Regions from separate parts of the Clostridium senegalense genome, predicted to be linked through region 1. Evidence: a T-box and tRNA genes for the amino acid it is inferred to sense, from the RefSeq annotation. Region 1 holds a T-box; the other holds one or more tRNA genes.

Evidence for each region. A T-box is a leader RNA that pairs with one kind of tRNA and senses whether it is charged. The one in region 1 lies ahead of metG (methionine--tRNA ligase), so its partner is inferred to be a tRNA-Met.
Region 2: it has a tRNA-Met gene. The T-box ahead of metG (methionine--tRNA ligase) is inferred to sense a tRNA for this amino acid. The anticodon was not compared.

Annotation. Positions count from the first base shown of each region.
Region 1 covers NZ_JAHLNC010000015.1:4,391-17,410, forward strand. Annotated here, with positions in the region: gene KQI36_RS16500 (ABC transporter permease) at 1-1,011, opposite strand, end outside; gene KQI36_RS16505 (ABC transporter ATP-binding protein) at 998-1,756, opposite strand; gene KQI36_RS16510 (glycerate kinase) at 1,909-3,048, opposite strand; gene KQI36_RS16515 (DUF4261 domain-containing protein) at 3,102-3,974, opposite strand; gene KQI36_RS16520 (hypothetical protein) at 4,069-4,344, opposite strand; gene KQI36_RS16525 (hypothetical protein) at 4,505-4,780, opposite strand; gene KQI36_RS16530 (DUF1097 domain-containing protein) at 5,092-5,556, opposite strand; gene KQI36_RS16535 (GNAT family N-acetyltransferase) at 5,840-6,394, opposite strand; gene KQI36_RS16540 (class I SAM-dependent methyltransferase) at 6,623-7,378, opposite strand; gene KQI36_RS16545 (DUF4037 domain-containing protein) at 7,570-8,430, opposite strand; gene KQI36_RS16550 (phosphotransferase) at 8,552-9,463, opposite strand; gene metG (methionine--tRNA ligase) at 9,498-11,120, opposite strand; T-box leader at 11,182-11,439, opposite strand; gene KQI36_RS16560 (cell wall-binding repeat-containing protein) at 11,580-12,791, opposite strand; gene KQI36_RS16565 (cell wall-binding repeat-containing protein) at 12,858-13,020, opposite strand, start outside.
Region 2 covers NZ_JAHLNC010000003.1:29,806-42,825, forward strand. Annotated here, with positions in the region: gene ftsH (ATP-dependent zinc metalloprotease FtsH) at 1-1,357, opposite strand, end outside; gene hpt (hypoxanthine phosphoribosyltransferase) at 1,445-1,984, opposite strand; gene tilS (tRNA lysidine(34) synthetase TilS) at 1,993-3,375, opposite strand; gene spoIIE (stage II sporulation protein E) at 4,305-6,713, opposite strand; tRNA gene KQI36_RS07480 (tRNA-Met) at 7,138-7,214, opposite strand; tRNA gene KQI36_RS07485 (tRNA-Met) at 7,219-7,294, opposite strand; tRNA gene KQI36_RS07490 (tRNA-Leu) at 7,299-7,387, opposite strand; tRNA gene KQI36_RS07495 (tRNA-Met) at 7,408-7,483, opposite strand; tRNA gene KQI36_RS07500 (tRNA-Leu) at 7,488-7,576, opposite strand; tRNA gene KQI36_RS07505 (tRNA-Met) at 7,612-7,688, opposite strand; tRNA gene KQI36_RS07510 (tRNA-Met) at 7,692-7,767, opposite strand; tRNA gene KQI36_RS07515 (tRNA-Leu) at 7,772-7,860, opposite strand; gene KQI36_RS07520 (S1 domain-containing RNA-binding protein) at 8,236-8,643, opposite strand; gene KQI36_RS07525 (FtsB family cell division protein) at 8,727-9,008, opposite strand; gene yabQ (spore cortex biosynthesis protein YabQ) at 9,145-9,543, opposite strand; gene yabP (sporulation protein YabP) at 9,549-9,842, opposite strand; gene KQI36_RS07540 (RNA-binding S4 domain-containing protein) at 9,933-10,193, opposite strand; gene KQI36_RS07545 (HU family DNA-binding protein) at 10,321-10,596, opposite strand; gene yabN (bifunctional methyltransferase/pyrophosphohydrolase YabN) at 10,729-12,174, opposite strand; gene KQI36_RS07555 (putative polysaccharide biosynthesis protein) at 12,264-13,020, opposite strand, start outside.

The DNA.
Region 1 (13,020 bases):
TTCTTGCTCATTGTCATTATTTCCAAGAGACATATATGTATAACTATAAGGTTGTACATTTTTTGTATTCTTTTCTACATCTGCACTTGAAGCATATAAAATATCAATAGCTAAAAATGCTCCTATAAATAAAACTGTAACAAGATACATCATCTTTATATTAGAATTAAGTTTTGATTTTATATCTGATATTGTTAGCATATTTGTCTTTTTTAAATAAAGTTTTTTACTCTTTAATTTTGAAACTAGTAAAATAGAACCTTGAGAATATATAACATATAATACAACTAAAGCCCCTACAAACATTGCTGTAGTTCCTAGTTGACTATTTACAAATTCTCTTATTCCTTCATATTTTTTATAAAATGCAATTAAGAGAATTAAAATAGAGGCTATAAATACACCTATAGTCATTAATAATGGTGATATTTTACTTTCTTTTTCAGAAATTTTATCTGATTTTAATAATTTTATAACTTTATCTTTACGAATAAATTTTGGTGTTATAAATGCTATTATTAGAAATAGAATAAAAAACATAACAAATGTTAACCCTATTGCTTTAATAGGAAAATATATTTTAAATCCATTAACACCCATTATATTTCGAGAAATCATTAAGAAAAATGGTGAACATATTAGTCCAAGTATAATAGCTGTTATTATTGAAGCAATTCCTATAAACATATTTTCTTTAAATATGATGTTATTAAGTTGCTTTTTTGATGCCCCCATAATTATAAAAGTTCCTAAAGTTTTCTTTCTAGAATGCATAAATGATTTAATAGAATATGCAATAAAAATAAATGAGAAAATATATACTATAATATTTCCTGCTTCCATTACAAGTGAAAGTGTAGCTCCATCTCCAATAACACCTAAATCAGGGTGAAACATAGAAATTGAGAAAGAAAAAAATATAAAAACTGAAAATACACTGCTTAAAAAATAAGCCAAATATGTTAGCTTATCTCTTAATACATTGTTAATTGCTAATTTATTTAAATTCATTTCTTCCACCTCCTAAGAAACTTAAAGTGTCCATGATTTTTCCATAAAACTCATTTTGATTATTTTGTGAATGGATTTCATTGTATAAATTACCGTCTTTAATAAAAATTACTCTACTACAAAAGCTAGCTACATATGGATCATGAGTAACCATTAAAATAGTTGTATTTAAATTTTTATTTATGGAAACAAAAAGCTCCATTACATCTTTTACGGCTTTTGAATCTAAGTTACCAGTAGGCTCATCTGCTAAAAGTAATGCTGGTTCATTAATTATTGCTCTAGCAATAGCTACCCTTTGAGCTTGTCCTCCTGAAATTTCAAAAGTACGCTTCTTTAATAATGCTTCTATACCTAATAATTTTGTTGCACGACTTAATCTTTCTGCCATAATTGATTCTTTAACATTGTCCAATGTAAGAGGAAGAATTATATTTTCTTCTACAGTTAAAGTATTTACTAAATTAAAATCCTGAAAAACAAAACCTAGTTCTTGTCTTCTAAATTTTGAAAGATTATCATCATCTAATTCATGAGGTTTTTTATCATTTATTATAATCTCTCCACCAGTAAAATTATCAATTGTAGAGATACAATTAAGTAAAGTAGTTTTTCCACTTCCTGAAGGTCCCATTATTGCAACGAACTCTCCTTTATTTAAATCAAAACTTACACCATTTAAAGCTCTATATTTTATTTTTCCATCATAAATTTTTTCAATTTCTTTTACTTTTAATATACTCATATAAATCATTTCTCCTTACGTATAAAATATTTTTGATACTCTAATTTTACTTAAAGAAATGAATATAAACCATTTGTTAAGCTTTCAACTTTATTACACTTTTGTAATAAAAAAAGCCCTGAACTCTCAAGACTTAAAAATATTAGAAACTTTTAAAATTTATTATTTATTTTAATAACTCTACAAATATTTTCTGTTGTTCTTTCTACATTTTCTTTTCCATTTTTTAAAGCTTCATCCAATGTTTCAACTCCTGGTAAGATTCCAAATACAGCATTTATCCCTAACTCATATAGTTTTTCTATATTAGAATCAACTCTGCCACCTAATGCTATTACAGGTATATTATATCTCTTTGCTAAACTAGAAACCCCAATAGGTGTTTTACCAAAAGTTGTCTGAATATCTATACTCCCTTCACCTGTAAATATGAAATCAGCATCTTGCAATTTATCCTCTAATCTTGAATAATTTATTACAAGTTCTATCCCAATTACTAATTTTCCATTGCAAAATCCAATTAGTGCTGCACCTAATCCTCCTGCTGCACCTGCACCTTCTAATTTATCAATTTCTTTATTAAACTGATGCTTTACAATATTAGAAAAATGCTTTAAACCTTCATCTAATACTATAACCATATTTTTAGTTGCACCTTTTTGTGGTCCAAAAACAAAACTTGCTCCTTTATTACCAGTTAAAGGATTCTTTACATCACAGGCAACTTCTATATTTATATTTGCGATTCTCTTGTCAAATCCTGATAAATCTATTCTAGATAATTTTTTTAAATTTCCACCGCCAAAACCTATGTCATCGTTATTTATATCTAAAAACTTTGCACCTAAAGCTTGAAGCATACCTACTCCGCCATCATTAGTAGCACTTCCTCCTAGCCCTATAAGAATTTTGTTGCATCCTTTATCCAACACTTCTTTTATAAGTTCTCCTATACCAAAGGTTGTTGTGATTAATGGATTTCTCTTTTCTCTTGGAACCAAAGTTAATCCACTAGCCTCTGCAATCTCTATGATTGCTGTTTTGCCATCATTTAAAACACCAAACTTTGCATTAACATTGTTTCCAAGAGGGCCTGTTACTTCTTTTACATATACTTGTCCTTTAGTTGAATCTACTAAAGATTGTACTGTACCTTCTCCACCATCTGCCATAGGAACATGAATACACTCTGCATCTTTAAATACTTTTTTTATTCCTTTTTCCATAGCTATGCATACTTCTTTTGATGTCATACTTTCCTTAAAAGAATCTGGAGCTAATACAAATTTCATACTATCACCTCTATGTTTTATCTTAGAAAAGTAAACTTTACATTTTAACAATCCTATAAGCCATTATTAATTTCATTTTCAGTGATTTTTTCAAGTACAAGAGTACCAATATTTTCACCATTAAGTATATCTTCTAATTCATATACCTCTTTAAATTTCAAATATATCTCATCTTCAATTTGAATAGTATGTCCAGCTATTATCTTTGCTCCACTTTCATATTGGTAATTAAATATGTTTTCAAACATTTCATATACTTCTTCTGTTTCTTCAAATGTTCCATAATATGCATATTCACAAATACCATATAAGTTATTTCCTTTTGTAACAAACCAAACCCCATCATTATGAGGAATCTTTACAAAATTTCTCCATACCATCATTGCTGGAGTGTTTGCTAAACTTCTTCCACCATTTTCTTCTCCCATAGCTTGTATTAAAGACGGAATCAATCCATTCCAACTATATCCGTTTATTAGTCCTAATAGATTATGTTCTAAAAAACCATAGGCTAACTTAAAATATGTATTAAAAATATGGTTCATATCAATACTTTTACCTTCATAAAAAGCAATGATATGATAATTATGTTTTTTCATATTATCTAATTCATCCTTATTTCCATATGAACAATTGATTGTATAATCACATATATCCTTTGGAAGCTTAGAATCTATTCCAACTACTCTAAACTTATCTTCATTAATTGTTATATTAAAATATAAACCATTTTTCCCATCTAAATCATACATCATATCAAAGTTAACCACAGAGTTATCTATGCTATTTATCCTTTTAGTTATTTTTTCCTTGTCTAGTACAAAAGAGCTAGGGAATATCATATATAAAGCAAAACTTTCTTTTTCCTTTTTATCACCTCCTAGAATTTCTTTTTCTTTACTTTTCTTCTTTAAAAAATTAAACATATAAACCTCCATTATGTATATATTTCCAAGTTAAAATTTAAATTTATTTCAGTTTCATCATAACTTTTTAACTAACTATAATTGTAATTATTTTTTAGTTTAAAACACTAATGATTTCTGAAATACAAATAATCATATATATAATAAATGCTATTATTTCTACTGAAATTGTACCTATATAATTGTTTTTACTTATTTCTCCATTATTAAAACGTTTTCTTGATGTGTATATTAAACTTAACATTAAAATACTTATTAAAAAAGGAATTAAACCTGGTATTATAACTTTCTTTAAAAAATAAGCTACAACTGTAAATATTGTAACAATATAAATAATCCATTTTATTACACTAATAACTTTACTTTTCATTTTAATTATCCCCTGTCTAAGTTTATGGTTTTTTAGGGACTGGCTAACCTTTTCTTACTTATGACAACTAAATTTTAAGAGCTTCTTTTTATTTTATGGAGCTACATTGGTCGTGCCTGTCCCATTTGTTACGGTGCTACATTTAGATACTAATATTATCTTACTTTATAAAATTAATAATTTGTTCAATACATACTACAATATTAAATATAGCTGCTAATAAGCATGTGCAAAGTATTAATATCCAGTATTTTTTATTTATTTTTCCACTATTTAATTGTTGTTTTGATGTATATATTAAACTTAACATCAAGACACTCATTAATCCTGGTATTAGACCTGGTACTTTAATATCTCTTGTAAAATATATAATTCCTACTAATATTGAAAAAATAGAAATAATACATTGTATTATAACCGCTGTTTTATATTTCATCTTATGCCTCCTAAGTAAAATATTTCCTGATTAAATAATATCATTTTTCAAGTATGTTATCCATAATTATAAGGAAACAAGCTCAAATTTAAATTTATTCAATAACTTTAAAATATTTTTATATAAGATATAGCGTTAAATTCTAAGTGATTCAGAGCATGTCTCACTATTTGAGGTATGCAGGTTTTGGAATGAATAATTTTAAAAGTCAACTTGGAACCCTATAGTTAATTTTTAATTACTCTATTATTTCCAAAACAAAAAGCCATAAATAAATTATGACTTTTAAAATTAATATAAATTTATATGTTTTAAATATTCCCCTGTTGTTTTGCTAGTAAATTATGTATATAAAATCCAACCATATCCGAAACATACCCTAGTACTGCTCCACATAATAAAGCTGGTATTACAGCCTTCCAATTTCCCGATGTAGCAAAAGTACAACAACATCCACAAAAGGCTCCTGGTATAAACTCTAATTTTTTAGATTTTGCTTGTATACACATTACAAAAGAAAAGAATCCAGTAAAGAAATATCCCCAATATGAACTAACAAAATAAGATGAACATATCATAATTGCCATTGCCCAAAGTACTCCACTAAGATTTGCAAAAATAGATTTTTTAAATCCATTAAAATTTCCACCAGATGCAAAATAGCTTGTACATCCTATAAACCCAATCCAACCTATTAGCCCCATAGAATCGCTTATCCATGCCCATAAGCCTGAAAATATCCCTACACTAATAGCTGTAATAGTTGATCTGCTCATTAACTATCTTTCTCCTCTCAGATAATAGAAATTAATTTCTAAATTATCTTTTTATCTTATGTATAATATAATTATAAAAAAACAAAGCTCCTTTTACATAAAAAGGAGTAATAAAAATAAAATTATATCATTAAACATATAGGTAAACAAGCCTACCTTTAAAAATTATTCAATAACCTTTTAAAAATATTTTTATATACTTTAAAGCCATAAAAACACTAAAAATACCGTTAAATAATTAGAAGTTATAACGGTATTTTTACTAACTTAGCTTTATTTTTAATTAATTTTTCCACTCTCTTTTTAAAATCGAATAAACAGCTAAACTAGAATATCTATTATTTCTAATTTGAACTTCTCTTAATGTTCCCTCATAAGTCATTCCACATTTTTGCATTACTTTTCCTGATGCCACATTATCTATATCATGTTTGGCACAAATTCTATTCATTCCAACTTCTTCAAATAGATATTTTATTATTGCTTTAAAGGCTTCTGTTGTAATACCCCTATTCCAATATTGACTTGAAATGCAATAACCAATTTCACACGCCTCGTTCGTATCTTCTAATTTAACAATTGATATATTTCCAATTGCCTCATTAATGTCCTTTAGTTCTATTACCCAATTATAATCACTTATATCTTCATATTTAGATATCCATAAATTAACAATTTCTTCTGAATCTTTAATATCCCTATGGGTTTGCCAAGATAAATACTTTGTTACCTTATCATCACTTCCCCAATTTTTGAACATATCAATTGAATCCCTATATTCAAATTTTCTTAAAATAAGTCTATCAGTTTCTAGTAAAACAGTACCTTTATGTTTCATCGCCATTCCCCCTTTATTATTTTCATATCCACCATGTTTTTTGAATATTTCTATTTATTATACATAAATATTGTCAAATAGCAATAAATTTTTTAAATAATAATTATATAAATAGATTTAAAATTGAATAATTATAACCAAAAATAAGGTTGCAGTTTTATTCTGCAACCCTATCTTAATATTTTAAAGTTAAAGTAAATATATCTGTAGCAATTTTTTACTATAACCTTATATTTTTTTAGCTACAAGAAGAAATCTATGTTCTGTTCCTTCTATATATCCAACTTCCTTTATTTCTTTATCTATCTTACATAAGTTTTCAAAGCAATTATCAACAGAAAAATTTGGGAACTCCCATTCTATTATCTTTGCAAAATATACTAATGCACCTGTATCGTAAAAACGTATTGGTGTAAATGATTCTTCTGATTGAATAATCTCAAATCCTTTATTTTCAAAAGCTTTAATATTATTTTTCAAATTATTATTAGGATATAATGGTTTAAAATTATTAATCACTTTTTCTGATAAATCAACATCATTTTTTGCCCCCACTTGTTGAGTAATAAAATATCCACCTACCTTTAATATTCGTTTAATTTCACCAACATCAAAGGATTCATGTCTGTTAATTATTATATCGAAAGAAGAATCCTCAAATGGCAATTTACAATCATCAACCACCTGTTTAACTGTTATTCCAAGTGGTTGTAATTTTTCCTTACAAATTGCAACATTAGGTGGGTATGACTCCGTTATAGCTGTATTACTAAATGGATGATTTAAAGTAAGTAGGAATTCTCCGCCACCTGTTCCCATATCTAAAAGTTTATATTCTTCTTTTAAATAGGATAATAAAATTTTTTCATAATCCCATGGTATACACTCTCCATCCCATCTACCATTGATATATGAAAAATCCCATCCTTGAAATACTTGATTTTCCTCATTTTTTAAATAGTTTTTTAATTGTTCTCTATTCATTTAACTACTCCTTTTCATATATAATAATTTAATTAGAAAAGCAGTGCAGTTAACTGATAACAAATATATTATTCTCTCGGCACAATCTGCTATCAGATTATATTAACTGCACCGAGTATTTACTTAATTTGTGTATCATAATAAAATTCACCTCTTTCAAAGATTTTAAAAAATCTCTTCCTTACTATGATTTAAACCCTATAAATTAATTTTAATATTTCATCAGTTACATCATCTAATTCATATTCTTTTGGTATAAGATTTAATGTATCTTTAATTAAATTAAAACAATTTTCCAAACTAGTTTTACTTTCATTTATACATATAATTGAATCTATTCTTTTCTCTAAATTTTCCGGTTTAATTTTTAAGTCTTCCACTATATGTTTTATCCACTTCCAATCTGGTTCCCACTGATTGTTTACTGCATACAGCACCCTTAGAATTCTTTGAATGTCTGGTATCATCCTTTGCAAAAATGGTATTTTATCATCTCGCTTTGCTAGCATTTTTCTAGATTCTATAGCTAATCCTACTGTCCATGGTTTTATAGTTTCTAATATAATGTCTTTTGCAAGTTTAATTGGATAATTTTCTAATTTTTCTTGTAAAAATTTCAGATTATTATTATCTCTTATAAAAATTGCATTTTTAAATGTTGATGCTAGTAATAATTTTTCATGACTATTTACTTTTTCATCAAGTATCAGTTCTAAATTTGTTTTCATATTTTCTATCTTCTGCCATCCAGCCTCAATCCAATATCCATTATATTTAAATATTATCCATATAGAACCATCCCAAAGTGGCATTCCATAGGGATATAAATCTGTTCCTCCAAGTTCTTTAATCCAATTTATTATAGTTTCTTCTTCTATCTTTTCATCAGTTAAAAATTCTATCTCAACATCAGAATCCTCATCAGCAAGGTTTCTAGACACAGACCCTATAATAACTATTTCTTTTCCATATTTTATTGGACACTTGCTTGCTACTTCTTTTGCCAACTTAATTCTTTTCTCACAATTATCATTAAACAATTTTTTACTCATAACTCCCCCTATATTCCTATAAAATTTTATACCTTAAATACTTTTAAACTATGAAAATATATTTCTTAACATTATATTTTCACATATTCATACCTTTATATTAATCCTAAATTTTATAAATTTAAAGTAATTTTTTTAAAAATTCAATATTTTCTGCATAATATCCATTTGCTTTAACAAATGACCAACTGCAATGATCGATAGCCATAGCTATTAAGAAATATTTTATATTCTTATAAAAATCTTCTTTTATATTCATATATGATTTATACCCATCAATAAAACATTTTTCATATTCCTTATTTTTAATAAAATACTTAAAATAAAGATTAGCTAAATCATTTTCGTAGTTATCAGGATAGCTATGTTCAAAATCTATTAAAGCATTAATTTTATACTCACCATCTATATTTTCAACTAATATATTTCTTCCTTCAAAATCATTATGAGTAAATCTAAATTCATTTTTATTAATTATTTTATTATAATTGCCTTTAAGGATTTTTATAGCTTTATATAAAACATCTTTATCAGGTAAATTCTGACTTTCTATTTCTATTATATTTTTGTTTAACTTTTTAAATTTATAATCTTCAAATTCTTGGGATGTTATTGTTTTATCCCATGTGACAGCATAATCAAAAATTTTAAATGAATGTATTTTCCCTAATGTTTCACCCATCTCTTTAAATATAAGTTTTTTATTTTCATCACTAATTTTCATAATGACATTATCTAAAGTTTCTCCACTTATATACTCCATGATAACCCAATCATAACCATGATAATTTCCTGTTTTTATTAATTTAGGTACTTTAACATTACTATCTTTTAGTATTTGTAATGAGTTTATTTCTCTTATACTTTTTCCATGATTAAAATACATTTTAAATACATATTTCTTATCATTTTCATGAATTATATAAACTAAGTTTCTTTTTATTTCATGATTTCCAATGGGATTAATTTTAATATTTTTATTTTCAACAATATTACTTATTAAACTTTTCATTTCATTCTCATCATAAATCATAACACCCTCACATAACCACTTTATAATATTTTTATTATTTCATTAACTTTTCTTTTTCCTTATCTATTATCTTTTTATCAAGTCTTTCAAATAATATGTGAAAATCTTTAATTTCTTTACCTGATATAAGTTCAATACTTTGCCACTTATCTCCTTCAACATCTAACCATTTTTTAATCTTTTGCGATGATTCAGGTAAAAATGGATTTAGTAAGTTAGCTATGTTTATTATTGAATATAAGCAATTATATATTGTTGTTTTACATTCTTCTAAATTAGAATTAATAGTAATCCATGGTGTTTTCTCATCAAAATATTTGTTGATACTTCTTATAAAACTAAAAATTTCTTCAACTACTATTTTAAAATTTCCATTTTCTATATGGTTTCCAACTGAATGGTATAAATATTTAATTTTTTTATTTATATTGTAATCCACATTTCCCTTAGGAATAGTATTATTAAAATATTTTTTTACGAAAACTAAAGTTCTATTTACTAAGTTACCATATGCACCTAATAATTCACCATTGTTACTATTTACAAATTCTTGCCACGAAAAATCAGTGTCTCTTTTTTCTGGTGAATTTATTAAGAAAAAGTACCTTAATGCATCTGAATTATAATTTTCTACTAAATCAGGTACCCACACAGCCCAGTTATTGCTTGTAGATATTTTTTTACCTTCTAGTGTTAAATATTCACTTGATACTATTTTATCTGGTAATTTATCATAACCTAAGCCCTTTATTAAAGCTGGTAATATTATAGAATGAAATGGTATATTATCTTTTCCATGTACATAATAAGAAATAGCATCTTCATTCCAAAAATCCTCATAAGATTTGTTCTTCTCTATTGCCCACTTTTTACTTAAAGTGAAATATCCAAGTACTGCATCAATCCAAACATAAACCTTTTTATCTTCAAACCCTTTTATAGGAATATCAATACCTAAAGATAAATCTCTTGATATTGCCCTATCACACAGTCCCTCTTTTAAATATCTTTCTGTATTATTTACAGCATTTAATCTCCAATCATTTCTTACTTTTTCTAAGTGAGTTTCAATTTCACTTTGAAATGTTGATAATGAAAAATATAATTGTTTATTTTCCTTAACTTTAGGTTCACTTCCGCACAATTTGCACTTTCTATCTAATAATTCAAGTGGTTCTAATAAACTTCCACAATTATCACATTGATCCCCTCTTGCTATAGAATTACATTTTGGACAAACTCCTTCCACATACCTATCTGGTAAAAATTGATTACAGTTTTCACAATAAATCTGCTCAACTTCCTTCTCATAAATTAATCCCTTTTCATGCAATAAACTTATTATATCTTGAACTTGTTTTTTATGAAATTCATCATCAGTTCTAGAATAATAATCATAAGAAAAATTAAGTTTTTTAAAACAGTTTTTAAATTCCTCATGATATTTATTAGCTATAAATGATGGAGAAACACCTTCACTTTTAGCTCTAATTGATATTGGTGTTCCGTGACAGTCACTTCCTGATATATATAAAACATTTTCTCCCTTCGCTCTAAAATATCTTGCTAATACATCTCCTGGTAATAATGATGAAATATGTCCTATGTGTAGTGACCCATTAGCATAAGGCCAAGCTCCTCCTATTAATATGTTCATTTTATCTCCTCCTATTAATTTAAATTTAAAATAAAAAAACTCTCGTTTCTAAGAAATTAATCTTAGGAACGAGAGTAATACTTCGTGTTACCATCCTAATTCACATATATCTCACAATATATGCCTTTTCAAGTACGTCATACAATGATTATACTCTATCACTATAACGGGTGAACCCGTTGCAGCCTTAACTTAAAAATTAAATCTCGGTGCACTACTCCAAGGCCATTTTCACTTTAATATCCTTTGCTTTTTCTCACCAACTTAAAGCTCTCTGTATAAGTATTCTTAAAGGTACTTTCCTTTTCATCGCATTTATTTTTCGATATATTGTTTTTTATTATACCTTTTTTAATAATATTGTCAATATTAATATTAAAATAAAAAGCAAATAAAGATTTTTTAAGATTTCAACTTAAAAAAGAAAAAATATCTTTTTTTTACATCAATTATTACTTTTTATTTCCATATACCCCTAAATATATCATCAGCATTCTCTGGCATTACTGATGAACCACCTATTAATGTTGTGCTCCTCATTGTGTGAAGAATTTTTGTTGTTACTTTATTGCAAAATATTTTTCCGTCTTCTGGTGTTATCGGATAATCTATTTTTATAGTTTCTAATTCTGCATCATTTTTAAATTCGTCCCATTTACTCCATCCTTTATGTACAGTTGTACCAAAAACTATTGGTGAGCTCATTTTAGCTGCTAATGGTGCAACGGTTAAACTATCAGCAAAATCATCTCCACGAGTTAAAAATACATTTTCTCCAACACTATATGGAAGAATTCTCTGATATTGATGATTAAGTATAGCAAAAGAATTAACATATTTATTTTCACCAGTTGCTTCTGAATTCTTATATCCTCCATCACTTCCAATTGGTTGTGGTATAATTTTTCTAAGTATTTCAGGAGTTGTTTCTTTTTTATATTCACCATATGAATAAACACGGTCAAGATTTAAATTATTTCTTTCTAATAAAGCTTTATATTTAGGAAGTATTGGATTATCTGATATTGGAACTAAAAGCATTGGTATATCCTTTATAGCCGCTGTTGGTGAAGCTATCATAGCATCATGCCAATCCATTCCACTTACAATTGTTGCACCTTTTAGTTTCTTTCCTTCTGCAACCTTTTCTGCTATTACATATGAAGTTTCATATCTATCTATTCCGCCAAGCCTAATAACATTTATTCCCATAGACTTTAATTGGTTAGTAACACTTTCACTTACAGCAGTTTCTCCACCAACTATTGTTACATTTTTAATTTTCATTTTTTCTATTTGCTTTTTTGTTGAATCTGTTAAATTATCTTGATGCGTTAATAATATTGGTGCATTTAATGTCCTACTTAACGGAGTTGCACATAAAGCATCAGGGTAATTAAATCCATTAGCTAGAATTACTGTATCTACTGATGTAGTTGCACAATCAGGATAAAAATATTCTCCATATTCTAAAGTTAATCCTAACTCCTCATTAGTTTTACAAAATTCATCTGCTATTTTATTAGCAGTTTCAAATCTATCTGAACCGCATAATCTATACTTAGTCCAGTTTCCATTTTCATCTGCATATACATTTTTAATTGACATACTTGATAATATAGTAAATGCACACGCTATTGCCATAGTTTTTAATATTTTTTTACTTCTCATAAATAATTCCCCTCAAATCCATTTCACTTTTTTCTATTTATATAACTACCAATATATTATTATCTTCTATTCCCATATACCTCTAAATATATCATCAGCATTTTCAGGCATAACAGATTGACCACCTATTAATGTTGTACTTCTCATTGTATGAAGAATTTTTGTTGTTGCTTTATTACAGAAGTTTCTCGCATCTTCTGGTGTCTTATTATAATCTATTTTTATCGTT
Region 2 (13,020 bases), on a different contig from region 1:
TATATCCTCCAGCCATTCCTCTTGGAATTATACTTATTTCATGTACTGCATATGAATTTGGAAGATATTTTGAAACAACTGCGTGACCAGCTTCATGATAAGCTGTTAATCTCTTATCTTTTTCACTTATTACTCTAGATTTCTTCTCTGGACCTGCAATTACTCTTGTAATAGCTTCTTCAAGCTCTTCCATTGTTATAACTTTTTTATTTCCTCTTACTGTTAATAATGCAGCCTCATTCATTAAGTTTTCTAAGTCTGCTCCAGTAAATCCAGGAGTTCTTTTTGCTAATACTTTTAAATCAACATCTTCGCCTAATGGTTTATTTCTAGAGTGAACTTTTAAGACTTCTTCTCTACCCTTTACATCTGGCGCTCCAACAACTATTTGTCTGTCAAATCTACCAGGTCTTAATAATGCTGGGTCTAGTATGTCTGGTCTGTTTGTTGCTGCTATCATGATAATTCCTTCATTAACTCCAAAACCGTCCATTTCAACTAGTAATTGGTTTAATGTTTGTTCTCTCTCATCATGACCACCGCCAAGACCGGCTCCTCTTTGTCTACCAACAGCATCAATCTCATCGATAAATATTATACATGGTGAGTTTTTCTTTGCTTGCTCAAATAAGTCTCTTACTCTTGAAGCACCTACACCTACAAACATCTCAACGAAATCTGATCCTGATATACTAAAGAATGGAACTCCAGCTTCTCCAGCTACAGCTTTTGCAAGTAATGTTTTACCTGTTCCTGGAGGACCAACTAAAAGGACCCCTTTAGGTATTCTTGCACCTACATCTATATATCTTTTAGGACTTTTAAGAAAATCTACTATTTCTGCTAGTTCTTCTTTTTCCTCATCTTCACCTGCTACATCTTTAAATGTAACTTTCTTTTTATCTGGTGTTGCCATTTTAGCTTTACTTTTTCCAAAGTTCATAACACCACGGTTTCCACCGCCTCCACCAGATTGTTGCATAAACATTCCCCAGAATGCTACTAACATTATTATTATTAAGAATGTTGGTAACATAGTAAACCAAAATGGAACCTCTTGTGGCGGTGTAAATGATAAGGATTCTAATCCTTTATTCTCATAATCTTGTTTTAAATCAAGAAAAGCTTTTTCTGGTAAAGCGGTAACATATTTGGTGCCATCTTTTAGTTCACCAACTATTGTCATCCTATCTTCATCCATTTGAGCTGTTTTAACTTTACTATCTTTCCAGTATGTTTCAAATTGAATAGCATTTAACTGCGTAACATTGCCTTTTCCATCATAAAGTGTAAAAGCTGAAACAATTACTAGAATTAAAACTAATAACCAGGCCGTTGCACTCGAAAACTTCTTCACTAAAGGCCCCCCTCTCTTTCTAAAAGTGTTTTAATTTTAAGTTACTAACTATTATATCATAAAGAGTTCAATATGAATTCATATAAACTACTTTTTGTAAACAGATTCTTTTAATATACCTATGTAAGGTAAATTTCTATATCTTTCTGAATAATCAAGACCATATCCAACTAAAAATTCATCTGGTACATCATATCCTAAATATTTAGCATGAACATCTTCTTTTCTTCTTTCTGGTTTATTTAATAAACTTGCTATTTCTAAGCTTTCAGGATTTCTTGCTGCTAAATATTTCATTAAATATTTAAGTGTAACCCCTGAATCAATTATGTCTTCAACTATTAAAACATGTTTTCCTTTAACTTCGAAATCTAAATCTTTTATAATTTTTACAATACCTGAACTTTCAGATGAATTACCATAACTAGATACAGCCATAAAATCCATGTAGCATGGTGTTTTTATTTCTCTTAAAAGATCAGACATAAACATAACAGATCCTTTTAATATTCCCAATACCAATAAATCTTTACCTTTATAATCCTTGGTTATCTGAGCTCCTAATTCCTTTACTTTTGCCTTTAGTTCTTCTTCTGATATTAATACCTCTTTTATATCTGCCTCCATAAATTAACCTACCTTTCTATTGATATACGTAAAATATTTTTAGTATTTCTATCAATTTTAAATTTCTCACTTACTCTAAACCCAACTATCCATGATATTTCATTATCAAAACATATTAATGGAATAAAATCTCGTTCTTCCCTAGGAACCTTCAAATCAATAAAAATATCTTTTATCTTTTTACTCCCCTTCATTCCTAGCATTGAGAATTTATCTCCATTTTTTCTGTATCTTATAGAAATATCACCTTTAATTTTATCTAAATCGAAATATTTTATCATATCATTATTTTCCATTTTAAAATCTTTCTTATTATATATAGATTTTAAAGTTATATATTTTGATAATTCATCACAATATATTTTTTCATCTATATTTAACTTTAGATTAAAGTTGGTATCCTCTTTTTGTTTAGTATCACATATATAAATATGTATATCCTTATAAACATTGTCAACTCTTATTCCTTCTGGTAACATTAAGGTTTTACCAGTATTGTGATTATACAATTTAATTATGTCATTAATGTGACCACTTTCTATGTTATATAAATTGCCTTTTACTTGCATTATAGCCATTCTTAACACTCTTGAAACTATAGATTTATGCTCACTAAATGCATCTTTATATATTATAACTCTATCCTGTTTTTTATAACAATATTTTTTGAATATTTTTTTGGAAAAATCTTCTACAAATTCATTATCTTCATTAATTACCCTAGACATTCTATTAAGAGTTTTTATTATGTCTTTATTAAAATGTTCTTCTATATATGGAATTAATTCTAATCTCACTTTATTTCTAGCATAAATATTCTCAAAATTTGTTTTATCGATAGCTGGTTTCAAATTATTATCATCACAGTATTTTTCTATTTCTTTTCTTGAAGTTTCTATTAGCGGTCTTATAAAAATTTCATCTCTAACTGGTTTTATTCCAACCAATCCTTCTATACCAGAACCTCGCATCATTCTCATAAGCACAGTTTCCGCTTGATCATTTAAATTATGAGCAATTGCTACTTTATTATACCCACATTTATTCATTAATTCCTCAAAAAAATTATATCTTGCTTCCCTACCAGCCATTTCATGGGATACTCCTTTAGACTTCGCCATTTCATCAATATCTATTCTTCTAACATGAAAATCAATATTTCTTTCATTGCAAAAGTTTTCACATACCTTTTCATCATTTTGGGCATCTTCCCCTCTTAAAAGATGATTTAAATGAGCTGCTCCTATTTTTACATTTAATTTATCTTTTAAGGAGTCTAAAACATGTAGTAACGCCATAGAATCTGGTCCACCTGATAACGCAACTAAGATTTTATCGTTATTTTTTATCATACTATAAGTATTTATTGTACTTAAAACTGTATTTTGCAAAACATTATCACTTCCTATTATTACAATGTTCATTTAATCATATTATCACAAATTATAATTTAATAAAAGAAAAAGAACAAATATTATATTGAAATCATTATTCATTATTCACTATTTTTCATGAAATTATCTTATGTATTTATAAAAGTAATCTATGTATTAATATTAAATGTTAATTAACTTTTTAACAACTATTATTTTTAAATACAAACTATTTATTAATTTTAGTTAATAACTTAATTTAGTTAAGAATTGCGGTTATTACTAGTCACTTCGTTCTTAGTAATTTTGAACATATTTTTTTAAATCATTTTCAGAAAGTGGTTGCCACTTTCCTCCTGAATTCTTAATTCATAATTCTTAATCCTTAATTTTTTTAATTATCAATTGTCCTTTGTCCTTTGTCAATTTTTAAAACCCGCTACCTCAAATAAGTAAGGCATCTATCCTATGTTCCGCCTCCATCACAAGAGGGACAGACGCGTAATTGGCTACTTTGCTATACTTTAGTATATATGCTTTTGTTGATTTTAAATTCTCTCCAATGGTACTCAAAGTCGGTCCCCATCACCAGTTTTAGCAACACACTTAAACAATCAAATCCTTATAGTACTACCTCTATAACAAATGGGACAGGCACGGTAAATTTATTTACTTCACTTAAAATTAGATGCTCTCCTAGCTTTGTACTTCTTAGCTAATAAATCAAAGCCAGTCCCTAGCAATTCAAAAGAAACTGGTGATCCGGTTTCCTCCATAATTGTCAAATGTCAATTGTCCATTGTCAATTATATAATTTGTTACGGTTGTGAACCTTGAATATAGCTTTAGTTAGATATAGAAATTTACTGTATATTAACTTAAAAAATGAAGAAATGTTATTAACACTTCTTCATTTTATACCTTAGTCTAATACTGACAATAACATATTATCCTGCATTATATTGATTATATACTTTTGATACTAAAACAGTCATATCATCTCCCACTTTATTTTTTCCAAGCCTTTTAGCTTCTTCTATTATTCCGCTTGCTAAATTTTCAACATCTTCATCATGTCTACCCATATAATCTAAAATCCAACCAATCCCCCCTGCCTCTTCAACATCAGATACGCCATCTGTAAGCATAACTACTAAATCACCATGTTTAACCTTTCTTGTACAAGTATCTATATCAACTTCATCTAAAACTCCAATAGGTAGACTTTTAGATTTAATTATATCTACTACATCATCAGATTTTATGAAACTAGCCACTGCACCAACTTTCATAAAATCTATTTCTCCACTATATAAATCTATAGTACTTAAGTCTATAGTAGAGAATTTCTCTTCTTCACAAAATTTCAAGGTCATTATAGAATTAACTGTATTAATGGCTGTAGTCTTACTAAACCCAGCATTTATAAACTTTTCAATTAATTCTACTGCCGCTTCACTTTCTCTACCTGCTTGTGGACCTGACCCCATACCATCACTTACTAGCATCATATAGTTTCCTATACTAGTATTTCCAAAGCTATAGCTATCTCCATGAACTGTATATCCGTCTTTACTCGCCTTAGCCATATAGGTAACTACTTTTAAATTAGGTGCCTCTTCAAAAACTGCAATACAACTATTTGTATTAGAATTTATATAACAACCATCTTCATTTACAACCATATTGGTTCCTGCAGCTTCCTCTATGATTGGTAAAATTCTATTTGAATATACTTGTAAAGAGCCATATTGTGTTGCAGTTATTCTTATAACACTCCTATCATTTTTATCTTTTATACAAAATACATCATCATAATATATTTTATTCTTATCTAAAAGCTTAATTATATCCCTTTCTAATTTCCCGTCATTTTTAAGCTCTTCATTAAATTCTTGAACTAGTTCATCTACTGACTTTGCCATATTATTTATTTGACTTGCTAAAAGCTCCCTTCCTTCACTTAATCTAGTTCTCCACATCTCACTTATTATATATTTATTAACTACATCCTCTGAATTTCTTATAAGAGCACCTTTTTTTAAACACTTCCTTTCTAATTCCATAGGAAATCTATTAGATTTTTTCTGCTGATTTTCAATAAGCTCAGAAAAAGCATTATAAGTTAGATGATGTTCTCTATTCCAACATATACAATTAGCATTACAATCACCGCAGACACGTGCTGCTAAATTATCTACTAACTCAGTACTTTTACTTGTCATTAATAACTTGTCATTGTCAACTAATTCCGATAGGATATCAGACATATTTGACAATACATCTGAAAAATTATCAAGCTTATTCAAATACATATTTTTTATATTATTTAAATAATTTCTATCTAAATTTATTCGTTTTTTCTCTGAATTAATTTCAGAGCCTATAGTATCATAAACTCGCCCTGGCATCAGTGCAAATATTCCTATTGCTAATATTCCATCCATTAAAGCAAAACTGCTAACATCTGCAAAGGATGATGTTAATAAATACACTTTAACTATTAAGAATGTAACTAAAAATGATAAGGACACAAAAGCTCGTCCACCTTCTTTAAAAATTCCACTAATAAGCCCTACCATACCTAATACAGTTATATATATTAATAAATTTTGATTGCTCATCCCAATTATAGCCCCCATGGCCAGTCCTACAGTTCCAGCTACAGCACTTCCGCTAATATAGCTTATACCTAATACAGCTGTAAAGGCGAGTACATTAGTCACTGATACACCAAATATTTTTATCCCCCATGTACCTGCAATAACTATGGATATCAAAATAGCCATACATACTACTTCTTCATCCTTAAAAAGATGTTTAGTTTTTAATTCTTTAAAGCATACATCACTTATCTGAAGAATAAAATATATTGGGAATATGCAACATAAATTCGTAAGTGTTGAAACTCCAGCCATACCCATTCCAAATTCATTAATTATTATATTGTAAGAAAACATTCCAATAGTTAAAACTGCCCACGTCACTATCTTTTTATATTTTTCACTTAAATCTATATGGGACAATAATAGTGATAATAAAACTACACTTGGAATAATAACATAATACATACTTATATCTTTAACATAACTTTGCATAGTTATATATCCCATTATTGTTCCAAAAGCTGATGATAATGTAAGTCTATAATCGTCATTATTTAGTACTACTATTAGAAATGCAATTCCGAATGGAGCAGTACTATTAATTATCATCGTTCTACTAATTAACAAACTAATTAGAAACATACCTGAAATTTTAAGAAAAATCCTCTTGCTTCTTTCCTGCTCTTTAATTTTATTACTATTTGATTTTTTTATTCTTTTATATGGAAATACATCTGCTCCATATTGCATCTATAACCACCTACCCCTTAATTTAATAATTCCTTGTCTCAATCGATAAATTTATTATAGCAAAGGTCTCTGGAATTAAATGTCAATTACTGGTAGGTACTTGAAATTTATTTCTGACATTTTTTCCCTAATTGTACTTTTATATAATTCCTAATGTCATACATAATTTATTAATATTTTTATAAGAAATATGTTAATGGAGGGATTTATCCAATTTTTGTAAATTTATTTTTTATTTATATTCTATTTTTGTGTTTTTTATAGGGGATAACTTTTGTGTCGTATAAAGTGTAATCTCTTTGTAAAATGAATTTTTTTAAAGTAAATTTATGGTAATATTTTCCTGAAAGGTTTTTATTGTAGATTTTTATATATTAATTTTATTTTTCAAAACGAAAAAGACTCACTATATATAGTGAGTCTCTGGTAGCGGAAATAGGACTTGAACCTACGACACTTCGGGTATGAACCGAATGCTCTAGCCAGCTGAGCTATTCCGCCATGTTGGTTGCGGGGACAGGACTTGAACCTGTGACCTTCGGGTTATGAGCCCGACGAGCTACCAGCTGCTCCACCCCGCGACATTGGTGCTTGAGACCGGAATCGAACCGGTACGGTGTTTAACCACCGCAGGATTTTAAGTCCTGTGCGTCTGCCTGTTCCGCCACTCAAGCGTATTTATTAAATTAAAAATTGGTTGCGGGGACAGGACTTGAACCTGTGACCTTCGGGTTATGAGCCCGACGAGCTACCAGCTGCTCCACCCCGCGATGTTGGTGCTTGAGACCGGAATCGAACCGGTACGGTGTTTAACCACCGCAGGATTTTAAGTCCTGTGCGTCTGCCTGTTCCGCCACTCAAGCGTATTTATTTTTCAAACACAACATTGCATTTAAAATGGTAGCGGAAATAGGACTTGAACCTACGACACTTCGGGTATGAACCGAATGCTCTAGCCAGCTGAGCTATTCCGCCATGTGGTTGCGGGGACAGGACTTGAACCTGTGACCTTCGGGTTATGAGCCCGACGAGCTACCAGCTGCTCCACCCCGCGACATTGGTGCTTGAGACCGGAATCGAACCGGTACGGTGTTTAACCACCGCAGGATTTTAAGTCCTGTGCGTCTGCCTGTTCCGCCACTCAAGCATTTTGTTGCTTTGTTGCATTTTTTGTCATCACTGCCTGACGACAATATTTATTATAGTGTAATATCAAACTATTGTCAACAGTTTTTTTATAACATGCAATTTTCCTTTAAAGCTAGTATTTTCAACGTTTAGTAAACTTTGGTTTTTTGTCAGAATTTTTAAACTTATTTTTTTCTGAATTATTTTATGTAATTTTATTCATTTTCACTATGAATCTTATAGGTTTTAAAGGTGAATTTGCATTTTATATTTTTTATCATTCTTATTTTAAGCCTTAATATATAATTAGGAATTATATACTTATATTGTGCAAAAATTCAAAATTTAAACTACAAGTTAAAAAAAAGAGTGATTAACACTCTTTTATTTTATATTAATAACTTTTTTTATTGTAGCCACGGCCTTTATTATCTTGGCTTCTTTTTAAATCTTGAAATCTTTCTTCACTATCCTTTAGAAATTTAGACATTCTATCCTCAAATGAAGAAGATCCGCTTTTCGATTTTTCCTTATCCCAATCTATTTCCATAGGTTTGCAAGATTTTTTAGGTACTCCCGCTTGCTTTATAGATAAACTCATTTTTCCATTGTCATCAACTGAAATTACTTTCACTTTAACAACATCATTTTCTTTTAGATGTTCTCTAACATCCTTTACAAATACATCTGATACTTCCGAAATATGGACAAGACCTGTTTTTCCTTCCACTTCAACAAAAGCACCAAAATTAGTTATGTTCACTACTTTACCTTCTACTATACTTCCAGCCTTTAAGGTCATATTAAAAAGACTCCTCCTTAAATAATGTTTTAATTTATATATTATGTCATCTACAGTATATTACGCTATAAACAACATAAAGTCTATTTTTCACTTACACTGTTATCTATTACAGGAGTCTCACCGTCTTTAATAAGTCCTAGTTTTTCTCTAGCCAATTTTTCAATATACTTATCGGTTTTGGATAGCTCAACTTCATCCTGTAATTTTTTATTTTCTTTTTTTAATCTGTCGTGTTCTACAGTGTAGTTTGTTAGTTCTTTATTCTGTCTATGCATTATAACCTGTTGTTGAATTAAAACGTAAGATATATATATACCTAAACATCCTAAAATTATATATTTACATTTTTTATTTTTAAACACAATACTCACCACCCATAGACAAATAAAAAATAAGTACTAAGAATATATTTGCAATTATAAAAAATTAAAATATACTTATCATTAACATATAAGTATATTTTAATTTGTATTGTTCATTTGTTCAAGATGTTTTATGTTAATTTTTTATTTTTCCTTTTACTCTATTTAAACAAATTCTTACAGGATAAGACAAAATATAAAAAATTCTTCTTATAAACGTTGATATTCCATACATTACCTGTCTTAACATGTCTATAAACGTTCTGCTAATAAATTTTATATAAATAAATAAACCTAGTGCAATATATATAAAAATATTAAAATCCATGTATGCATAATTAGTGTACATCATAAATAAGAACACTATAGATCCTGTAGCTGTCCAAAATAATATGTCCTGAATAGTTGTTATTATTTTACCAACATCTTCAAATCCACGAATTATTCTGTAAATATCAAAAAGTACTCCTATTATCATACCACTTAAAATGCTAAAAATTAAGAGTGATACTTGTCTTTCCATTGTAAATAACATAATTGTTACCTAAAAAGCTTTGATAAAGCCCCTTTTCCCTTTCTTGGTTTTTTTTCATCGCTTGTGTATACAATATATGTTATTTTGCCACTAATCATAACATCCCCATTTTGCACATCTAGTTTATTCATTTTTAAATTTTCGCCTCTTATGTCCATTGCACCCAAAACAGTGTTTAAAAGTATTTGTTCTTCATCAAAACTTATAATCTCTTGAACACCATCTATGGTCATTCTTTTTCTTGAGTCTAAGGTTAAGTAACTTTTTTTATCTTCAATTTTATTATTTTTATTTTCCATATAATCCTCCCTGAATACTTACTCCCTATTAATAAATATTGTATTCATTCAAGATATATGCAAACAAATATAATTTTTTAATATAAATTACTACTCTTTATCTTCTTCACCAGATATAATTTCATACATATTTTTAGCATCTTCTTTTGTAACATGACTTGCTATATTTATAATTCTTGCTTTTAGTACTTGTGTTGCAAACTGTATTTCAATTATATCTCCTTCTTTAACTACTGTTCCTGGCTTTGCTACTTTTCCATTTATTAAAACTCTTTGGTTTTCACAAACTTCTTTTGCAACTGTTCTTCTTTTTATTATTCTAGAAACTTTTAAATACTTATCTAATCTCATTCTTCCCACCTCAAAATTTATTTTATATATAATATTATGATTTAATTCTATATTTATTATAATTGCTTTTATATATAAAAAAAACCTAGAACTAAATCCAGGTTTTTTCTTTTAAATTTATAATAAATTATTTATTTACTATATCTTTAAATTCTTTTCCAGCTTTAAATACTGGTGCTTTTGATGCTGGTATATCTATTTCTTCTTTAGTTCTTGGGTTTCTTCCTTTTCTAGCTGCTCTTTCTCTAGTTTCGAAAGTTCCGAATCCTACTAATTGAACCTTTTCTCCTTTTGATAATGCCTCTTCAACACTCTCTATGAATGCTTTTAAAGCAGTCTCTGCATCCTTCTTTGTTAAACCTGATTTTTCTGCCATATTTGTAACTAATTCTAATTTGTTCACGATTGTACCTCCTTAATATTAAAACGCTTCTTCATTCACAACTTCATTTATCGTTGAGTATAAGATAGCATATTATAAACATGTTTTGCAAATAATTTCTGCTTTTTTATTTATTGTAAAAGTATTTAATATTTACATACGTTTAGCTTCTTCCCATAACTCATCCATTTCTTCAAGAGTCATATCTAAAAGATCTAAACCTTTTTTTATTGCACACTCTTCTATAAACTTAAAGCGATTTATAAATTTATCTATAGTATAATTTAATGCAATTTCTGGGTCTATGTCAAGAAGTCTAGCAACATTTACCGCAGCAAATATTAAATCACCTACTTCTTCTAGTATTCTTGACTTATTTTCGCCATTATATACATCTTTTACTTCATTTAACTCTTCAATTACCTTATCCATAGCTGGTTTTACATCTGCCCAATCAAAACCTACTTTTGCAGCCTTGCATTGAACCTTGTCTGCTCTTAAAAGTGCTGGTAAAACCTTAGGTACGCTTGTAAGTTCATCAGTGTAACTTTTATACTTTTTCTCTTCTTTTTTTATTTCGTCCCAATTTTTTAGAACTTCTTCACTATTTTTAACATTTACATTACTGAATATATGTGGATGTCTATTTATCATTTTATTACAAATAGTTTCTATAACATCATTTATGTTAAAATAACCCTCTTCTTTGCCTATTTGGCTATGGAAGACTACTTGTAGTAATACATCTCCAAGTTCTTCTGTAAGTTTCATGTCATCTTCTTCATCTATAGCTTCTATAACTTCATAAGTTTCTTCTATTAAACATCTTTTTAATGATTTATGACTTTGTTCTAAATCCCATGGACATCCATCTTCGCCTCTTAGAGTATCCATTATATTTAATAAATCATAAAAATCTTTTACTTCCTCTAGTTTTTTAGGTATATAAATTGATGTTAAATAATCTATATCTTCTTGTCTATCAAGCTCATATAATTTTATTTTTCTTATGCTTTCTAATCCTTTAACCCCAGCTGCTCTTACAAAATATATCTCTGTTTCATCTTTGTAGTATTCTAGCAGCGCAAGCTTTGTTTCTGATGCTATAAATTTATTATATACCTGTGTTATTATAAGTCCTACTCTTTTATCTAAAATTTGATTTTTTATATCAAAAGCGTCTATTATTTTTATCCCATTTATAGGATCTAACTTTAAACTTTCCATAACAGCATCAACAAAACTAACTGCTGGTAATATCTCATAGTCTATTTTTAATTCTTCACATTTTTCTATTAGCAATGTTACAGAGTTTTCTGCAACTAATGGATGGCCTGGTACTGCATAAACTATATCCTTTAAACTATTATGTTTATTTATTATGTCATCAGCTATAGATTTATAAACCTCATCAAAACTTTCACTGTTTTCATATGCACTATCATAGCTATTAAACTTTACACCTAAAGATTTTAAATATTCTACATTAGGGTGTTTTTCTGTTCTAAAAAATACATTTTTACTATCTCTTAAAAGCTCTAACGTTCCAATGGTAAGCGCTTCTTTTGCTCCTGGTCCTAATCCTACTATTTTTATCAATTGTTTCACGCTCCTGTCTAAGTGATAATCAAATAAATAATAGACCAAATATACTTTGAATCTTTAGTTTATTATTTCTTTTCATATACCTAATTTTTTATAAATTTGCCTTTAATATCTTCAATCTCAAACACTTTTAATGTTATAATTGCCACTAAATATATTATTACTCCTGCAAAAATAGAAAATAAACATGCTATTGTATTACTTATTGTATACTTATAGACAGTATTATAGACAAAAACAACTGAAAAAGCCATAAGTAATGTACCAATTGCTGGTTTTAACAAAGTTTCCACTAAATCTATTTTTGTATTAAAAATTTTTCTAATTTGAATCATATTTAATACAACGGTGACTATATACCCAACCATTGTTCCTATTACTGCACCATATATATTTAAAACAGTTATAGAAACTAGCATATAGCTAATTACCACCTTTATTATACATCCTATAGCTAAATTATATACTGGTCTTAAATAAGCTCCTACGCTTTGTAATAGTGCTGTTGTTGTTTGAGTTATTATTACAAAAGGTATTGTTAATGATACAAATTTAAGAATATTATATCCTGCAACATCCTTTAAAAATATTAAATGCATTATAGGTGCTGCTAGCGTATATAACCCCACTGTACAAGGAAGTGCTATTACAAAAGAAAGTTTAAAGGACATTTCCACTCTACGTTCTAGCTCAAATCTTCTTCCTGTTGAATATGCTTCTGATATTATAGGTACCAAAGTTGCACATAATGCCATAGATAGAGCTAGTGGTACGTTAGATAATGTTAATGCTTTTCCTGTCATTTGTCCATAAAGAATTGCACTTTCTTCTAAAGTAAAA